2 regions of the Actinoplanes sp. CA-030573 genome follow, and region 1 is predicted to be linked to the other one. Evidence: riboswitches for the same ligand, from Rfam matches in the RefSeq annotation. Region 1 holds a riboswitch; the other holds the start of a gene.
What was found. A riboswitch is a leader RNA that binds a small molecule or an ion and turns the genes downstream of it on or off. The one in region 1 is predicted to bind thiamine pyrophosphate.
Positions count from the first base shown of each region.

Region 2: linked by a shared signal. The riboswitch ahead of ACQP2F_RS03885 (thiamine phosphate synthase) and the one ahead of ACQP2F_RS07805 (ECF transporter S component) in region 1 are both predicted to bind thiamine pyrophosphate.

Region 1 is NZ_CP192038.1:1,678,557-1,681,951, reverse strand. It holds gene ACQP2F_RS07815 (DUF6328 family protein) at 396-974, opposite strand; gene ACQP2F_RS07810 (alpha/beta fold hydrolase) at 971-1,792, opposite strand; TPP riboswitch at 1,854-1,958, shown strand; gene ACQP2F_RS07805 (ECF transporter S component) at 2,016-2,597, shown strand; gene ACQP2F_RS07800 (ABC transporter ATP-binding protein) at 2,618-3,395, shown strand, end outside.
Region 2 is NZ_CP192038.1:813,044-816,438, forward strand. It holds gene ACQP2F_RS03880 (ABC-F family ATP-binding cassette domain-containing protein) at 1-1,611, shown strand, start outside; TPP riboswitch at 1,648-1,759, shown strand; partial or broken gene ACQP2F_RS03885 (thiamine phosphate synthase) at 1,753-2,322, shown strand; gene thiO (glycine oxidase ThiO) at 2,481-3,395, shown strand, end outside.

The DNA.
Region 1 (3,395 bases):
CGCTAAGCCGTTGCTTGCCGCGCCGTCGCCCGCCCAATGTCGGATCTTGATGACCTGCTGCTCTCGGAGCGCCGCAAGTCATCAGCCTGGCCGACGCCCATCAACCCCACCCACAACCAGCGACCCTGATGACCTGCCGTGCGCCCAACGCCGCACTTCATCAACCCTGCCCCGCCGCCCGCCAACCGCCGCCCACAACCCGCCGACCCTGATGACTTCCCGTGCGCCCAACGCCGCACCTCATCAGCCCTGCCCCGCGCCCGCGTGCCCTCCGTGGGTGGGAGGCAGCGCGATCCGCCCGGTGGCGCGTATTGGTGAGCAGAGCGAAAGCGCAACAAACCCGCTGCCGATCATGCGGCCCCCGCCCTTTGGGTGGGGGTGAGTTAAGCACGGGGCTACGACAACTTTTCGTCTTTTCCACAGGCATCACCGGGTGGCACGCCGCCGTCTACCACGCGCTCGTCCTCCTCCTCGGCGTCCTCGTCTATCCAGCTGTGGCGGTACCAGGGGAACGCCGCCCACAGCGCCACGAACCAGAGGGCTGTGGCGCCGGACAGGAGGAACGCCAGGCCTCGGCTGAGGATGAAGTCGGTCACCAGCAGGACGCTGCTCACCATCGATATCAGCAGGAACGCCAGGCCGCCGGTGGTCATGCGGTGGGCGTGGCGGACCAGTTCGGGCTTGCGGCCCTGGCGGAACAGGGCCCGGTGGAAGGCGACCGGCGCAATGATCATGGCGGTGGAGAAGGCGGCCGCCAGCAGGGCCACCACGTAGACGGTCTTCTGGAACGGGGTGGCGCGCGGGAAGCCGCTGGTGAAGGGCAGCGTCAGCAGGAAGGCGAACAGGATCTGGATGCCGGTCTGGGCGACCCGCAGCTCCTGCAGCAGGTCGCCGAAGTTGCGGTCCCAGCGTTGTTTCTCGGTCTCGTCCCGGACCCGGCGTTTCTCCAGTCCCAGCCGGGACGAGATCCTCATGCGCCCGTTATGCGCGCCAGCGCGGCGTCGGCGACCGCCGTGGGGGCCTGCTCGGGCGCCCAGTGCGAGACGTCGCGCAGCACCACGAGCTGATAGTCGGCCTCCACCCAGTCGCGGGTGCGCAGGGCGGCGGTACGCGCGACGACGCCGTCGTGGTCGGGCCAGATGTACGTGGTCGGCACCGTGATCACCGCCACCGGCGCCAGCTGCTCGCCGGACAGGCCGCGATACCAGTTCAGCCCGCCGGTCAGCCGGGCCGGGTCGTCGCGCATCGCGTCGGCGTAGAGGGCCGCGCGGCCGCCGATCGGGCGCAGCATCGTGCGCAGGGCGAGGGCGTTGCCGGCCAGCAGGAACCGCTCGGCGACCGGCGACCGGAACAGAGCGAAGTAGGCGAACCGGGCGCGCTGGGTCGGGCGTACGCGCATCGCCAGCCGCAGCGCCCGCGGGTGCGGGACCGAGATCGCCGTCAGCGTGCGCACGCGCTCCGGATGCTGCGCCGCGAGCATCCAGCCGACCTGTGCGCCCCAGTCGTGGCCGATGACGTGGGCCGACTCGAGGCCGAGCGCGTCGAGCACGGCGATCGCGTCGGCGGCCGGCTCGGCGGCGCGGTAGTCGGAGACCTCGGTGGGGCGTGCGCCGGGCGAGTAGCCGCGCTGGTCCAAGGCGTACGTGCGCAGACCGGCCGCGTGCAGCCGGGGCCGGATCAGGTCGAACTCGCGGTGGTCCTGGGGGAACCCGTGCAGGAGCAGAACCGGGTCACCGTCGGCGGGCCCGCCCTCGTACACGTCGAAGGTGAGGCCCCGCGCCTTGATCTCCATGTTCTTGATCACTCCTCAACTGTCCCGCCGCCAACAACGGTGTTAGCGTCATCGAAGCAATGTAATCCGACAGGGGAGCGCACAGCGCTGAGAGTGCGGGGTGACCCGCAGACCCTCGTACCTGATCTGGGTAATGCCAGCGCAGGAAGCTCGGTCTTTTCTCCAGCCGCGCCGTGTAAAAGCGGCGTGCGTCTCCTCCCGGTCACCCCACTGGGAGGCACCTATGGCTACTACCACCAACCGATGGCGCACGATCGACATCGTGATCGCCTCGATCATCGCGGTCGCGTTCGGCGTCATCTTCTGGGCGTGGAACCTGCTCTGGAACGGGCCGGCCGACGCCATCCCGCTGCCCGGGCGGGCGATCCTCTACGGCATGTGGCTGGTCCCGGCCGTGCTGGGCGCGCTGATCGTGCGCAAGCCGGGGGCCGCGTTCTACACGCTCACGCTGGCCTCCTTGGTGAGTGTGGCGATCGGCACGAGCTGGGGCTGGACGCTCGTCGTGCAAGGCCCGCTCGAGGCGCTCGGCGCGGAGCTGATCTTCGCCGCATTCGCCTACAAGGTGTACAACGTGCCGGTGGCCCTGCTCGCCGGCGCCACGGCCGGCGTCGTGGCCTCGGTCTACGACGCGTTCGTCTGGTACGGCGGCACGTCGTGGGCCACGCTGCGCATCCCGTACATCCTGCTCGCCGCCCTGTCCTCGCTGGTGGTGGCCGGTCTCGGCAGCGTGCTGCTGGTGCGGGCGCTCGCCCAGACGGGTGTGCTGGACCGGTTCCCGGCGGGCCGGTCGCGCGCGCTGGTCTGACCACTGATCTCATGTGAATCATGAGCACGGTCGAGCTGCGGGGATTCGGGTGGCGGCATGCGGGCCGCCGCGCCTGGGCGGTCCGCGACGTCGACCTGACCGTCGGGCACGGCGAGCGGGTGCTGCTGCTCGGTCCCTCGGGGGCCGGCAAGAGCACCCTGCTCGCGGCCCTGGCCGGGCTGCTGCCCGACGACTCGGGCGAGCAGGCGGGCACGGTCACGATCGACGGGCTCGACCCGCGCGCGGCCCGCGACCGTGCCGCTTCCGACGCCTGGTCCGCCGGACGGCGCGGAGAAGCCGGGCGTGGGGTGGGCATCGTCTTCCAGGATCCGCAGACCCAGCTGGTGATGGCCCGCAGCGGCGACGACGTCGCGTTCGGCCTGGAGAACCGGGGAGTGCCGGCCGCCGACATCTGGCCCCGGGTCAGCGACGCGCTCGACCGGGTCGGCTTCCCCTACCCGATCACCCGCTCGACGGCCGCACTGTCCGGCGGCGAGGCGCAGCGGCTGGCGCTGGCCGGCGTGCTCGCGCTGCGGCCCTCGCTGCTGCTGCTGGACGAGCCGACCGCGAACCTCGACCCGGCCGGCGCGGCGCTGGTGCGGGAGGCGATCGGCCGGTCCCGCGGCGACGAGACGCTGATCGTGGTCGAGCACCGGGTGGCCGAGGCGCTGCCGCTGGTCGACCGGGTGGTGGTGCTCGAGCCGGGCGGCGGGATCCGGGCCGACGGCGCGCCCGAGGTGGTCTTCGCCGCGTACGGTGACCGGCTCGCCGACGAGGGCGTGTGGGTGCCCGGCTTCG
Region 2 (3,395 bases), 870 kb from region 1:
CTGCCCGACGGCCGGGAGCTGTTCGCCGACGTGTCGTTCCGGGTCGGTGAGGGCGCCAAGGTCGCGCTGGTCGGGCCGAACGGCGCCGGCAAGACCACGCTGCTGCGCCTGGTCGCGGGCGATCTGCCGGTGCAGGCCGGCACCATCGCGCGGTCCGGCGGCCTCGGGGTCATGCGCCAGTTCATCGGCATGATCGGCGATGACCGTACGCTCGAGGACCTCGCCCTTTCGCTCGTCGAGCCCGCGCTCGGCGCCGCCGGTGAGCGCCTGGCCACGGCCACCGCGAGCCTCGACGAGTCCGAGCGCAGCCAGTTGGCGTACGCGAACGCTCTCGCGCATTGGGGTGAGGTCGGCGGCTATGACGCCGAGGTCCTCTTCGACACCGTCGCGGTCGCCATCCTCGGCAAGCCGTGGGAGGAGGTCCGGCACCGCCCGGTGCGCACGCTCTCCGGTGGCCAGCAGAAGCGGTTCGCGCTCGACCTGCTGCTGCGCGGCCGCGACGAGGTACTGCTGCTCGACGAGCCGGACAACTTCCTGGACGTGCCGGGCAAGCGCTGGCTCGAGGCCCGGCTGCGCGAGTCGCCGAAATCGGTGCTCTACGTCTCGCACGATCGCGAGCTGCTGGCGCAGACCGCCGGCCGGGTGGTGGCGGTCGAGGGCGGCAGCGCGTGGACCCATCCGGGCGGCTTCGCGTCCTGGCACGAGGCCCGCGAGCACCGGCACGAGAAGCTCGAGGAGAACCGCAAGCGCTGGGACGAGGAGCACCAGAAGCTGCGCGAGCTGATGCTGATGTACAAGCAGAAAGCCGCCTACAACTCCGACATGGCCTCTCGGTATCAGTCGGCGCAGACCCGGCTCCGCAAGTTCGAGGAGGCCGGGCCGCCGCCGCTGCCGCCCAAGGAGCAGTCGCTGCGGATGAACCTGCGCGGCGGACGCACCGGCAAGCGGGCGGTGATCTGCGAGCAGCTCGAGCTGGAGAACCTGACGTTCCCCTTCGACCTCGAGATCTGGTACGGGGACCGGGTCGCCGTCCTCGGGGCCAACGGCACCGGCAAGTCGCACTTCCTGCGGCTGCTGGCGGCCGGCGGCACCGACCCCGAGGCGGAGAACAAGCCGGTCGACGGCGCGCCTCTGGCGTACGTGGCCCATGAGGGTGTGGCCCGGCTCGGCGCTCGCGTCCGTCCCGGCCATTTCTCGCAGACCCACGACCGTCCCGAGCTGCTCGACCGCACCCTGGTCGAGATCCTCTGGCGCGGCGACGATCATCGGTCGGGAATGGACCGGGCCGGCGCGATGAAGGCGCTCAACCGGTACGAGCTGGCCGGTCAGGGCGACCAGAAGTTCGGCACGCTCTCGGGTGGTCAGCAGGCCCGGTTCCTGGTGCTGATGCTGGAGCTGTCGGGTGCGACCGTGCTGCTGCTCGACGAGCCGACCGACAACCTGGACCTGGCGTCGGCCGAGGCGCTGGAGGAGGGTCTGAAGCAGTTCGAGGGGACCGTGATAGCGGTCACTCACGACCGGTGGTTCACCCGCTCCTTCGACCGCTTCGTGCTGTTCCAGGGCGACGGCGAGGTCATCGAGACGCCGGAGCCGGTCTGGGACGTTCGCTAGTTTTCTTGCCTCGGGCCGGTTATGGTCCGAGGCAAGACACAACCCCACGGGAGTCCGGTGCACCGGGCTGAGAGGGGGGCTGACGCGGCCCCCGACCGTCGAACCTGATCCGGATCATGCCGGCGCAGGGAGGAGCGTTCGTTGTTTCCTCGTTTGCATATCGTCACCGACTCGCTCGATGTCGTGCGCGGTGCCGTCGGGCACGGGCCGGTCGCCATTCAGGTACGCGTGAAGTCCTCGGACCGGTTGGCCTACGAGCTGACGGTGGCCGCCCTTTCGCTGTGCCGCGAGGCCGGCGCGATGTGCCTGGTTGATGATCGCGTGGGCGTGGCGCTCGCGGCCGGGGCGGACGGCGTGCACGTGGGCGCCGAGGATCTGCCGGTGGCGGCGGTGCGGCGGGTGCTGGGGCCGGCGGCGGTGGTCGGCGCCACGTGCCGGAACCCGGTCGAGGCGCGGGCCGCGGTGGCCGATGGGGCTACGTATCTCGGGGTCGGGCCGGCCTACGCGACGTCCACGAAGGACGGTCTGCCGCCGCCGATCGGGGTGGCGGGGGTGCGGGCGGTGGTCGAGGCGGTGCCGGGGACGCCGGTGATCGCGATCGCCGGCATCACGGCGTCGCGGGTGGCCGAGCTGCCGGGGCACGGGGTGGCGGTGGTCTCGGCCGTCGTCGCCGATCCGGCCGGCGCTACGGCGGCGTTCCTGCGCGCGCTCGATCAGCGCCCGCGGGATTTGCCGGATAAATCGGGCGCGGCGCCGGGCGCTGACGCGGCCGGCGCGGCTGACGCGGCCGGCGTGGGCGCCGCGGCCGGCGTGGCCGGCGTGGGCGTCTCGGGTGCTGCCGGCACGGGCGCGGGCGAACGGGGTGCGCGATGAGCGTGGCGATCGTCGGTGGCGGGATCATCGGACTCGCTGTCGGGTGGCGGCTTCTCGAGCGCGGCGTGGACGTCACCGTTTTCGACGACGGCCGGCTCGGCGCCTGGCACGTCGCCGCCGGGATGCTGGCGCCGAGCGGGGAGTCGGCCCACGAGCAGGAGGCGCTCGCCCGGCTGATGGCGGCCGCCGGCGAGCGCTGGCCGGCGTTTGCCCGCGAGCTCGGCGTCGAGATCGGCTTCGACGTGACCGGGACGCTCAGCCTCGCGATGACCGCCGACGACCTGGCCGCCGCCGACCGCGTCTGGACCCGGCACCGGCTCGCCCGGCTGCGCCCCTCCGAGCTGCGCGAACGCGAGCCGGCCCTGTCGCCGCGGGTGCGGGCCGGCGTCTACTCGGCGAACGAGTGGCAGGTCGATCCCCGCCGGCTGGTGGCGGTCCTGCGCGACCGGCTGGCCGGGCGGATCGTCGCCAAGCGGGTCGAGTCGCTGTCCGAGGTGGACGCCGGGACGGTGGTGGTGGCGGCCGGTTGCGGGACGGCGGGACTGACCGGGCTGCCGGTGCGGCCGGTCAAGGGGCAGGTGCTGCGGCTGCGCGGGGAGCCGGGCCTGTTGCGGCACGTGCTCGACGCGACCGTCGACGGCCGGCACGTCTACGTCGTACCGCGGGCCGACGGTGAGGTGGTGGTCGGCGCGACCCAGGAGGAGCGGACCGACTCGCTGGTCACCGCCGGCGGCGTGCACGACCTGCTGCGGGCCGCGATCGACCTGGTGCCGGCGCTGGCCGAGCTCGAGCTGGCCGAGACGACGGTGGGCCATCGGCCGGGTACGCCGGACAACGCGCCGCTGCTCGGACGGCTCGACGGCGACGACCGGGTGATCGTGGCGGCCGGGCACTTCCGGAACGGGGTGCTG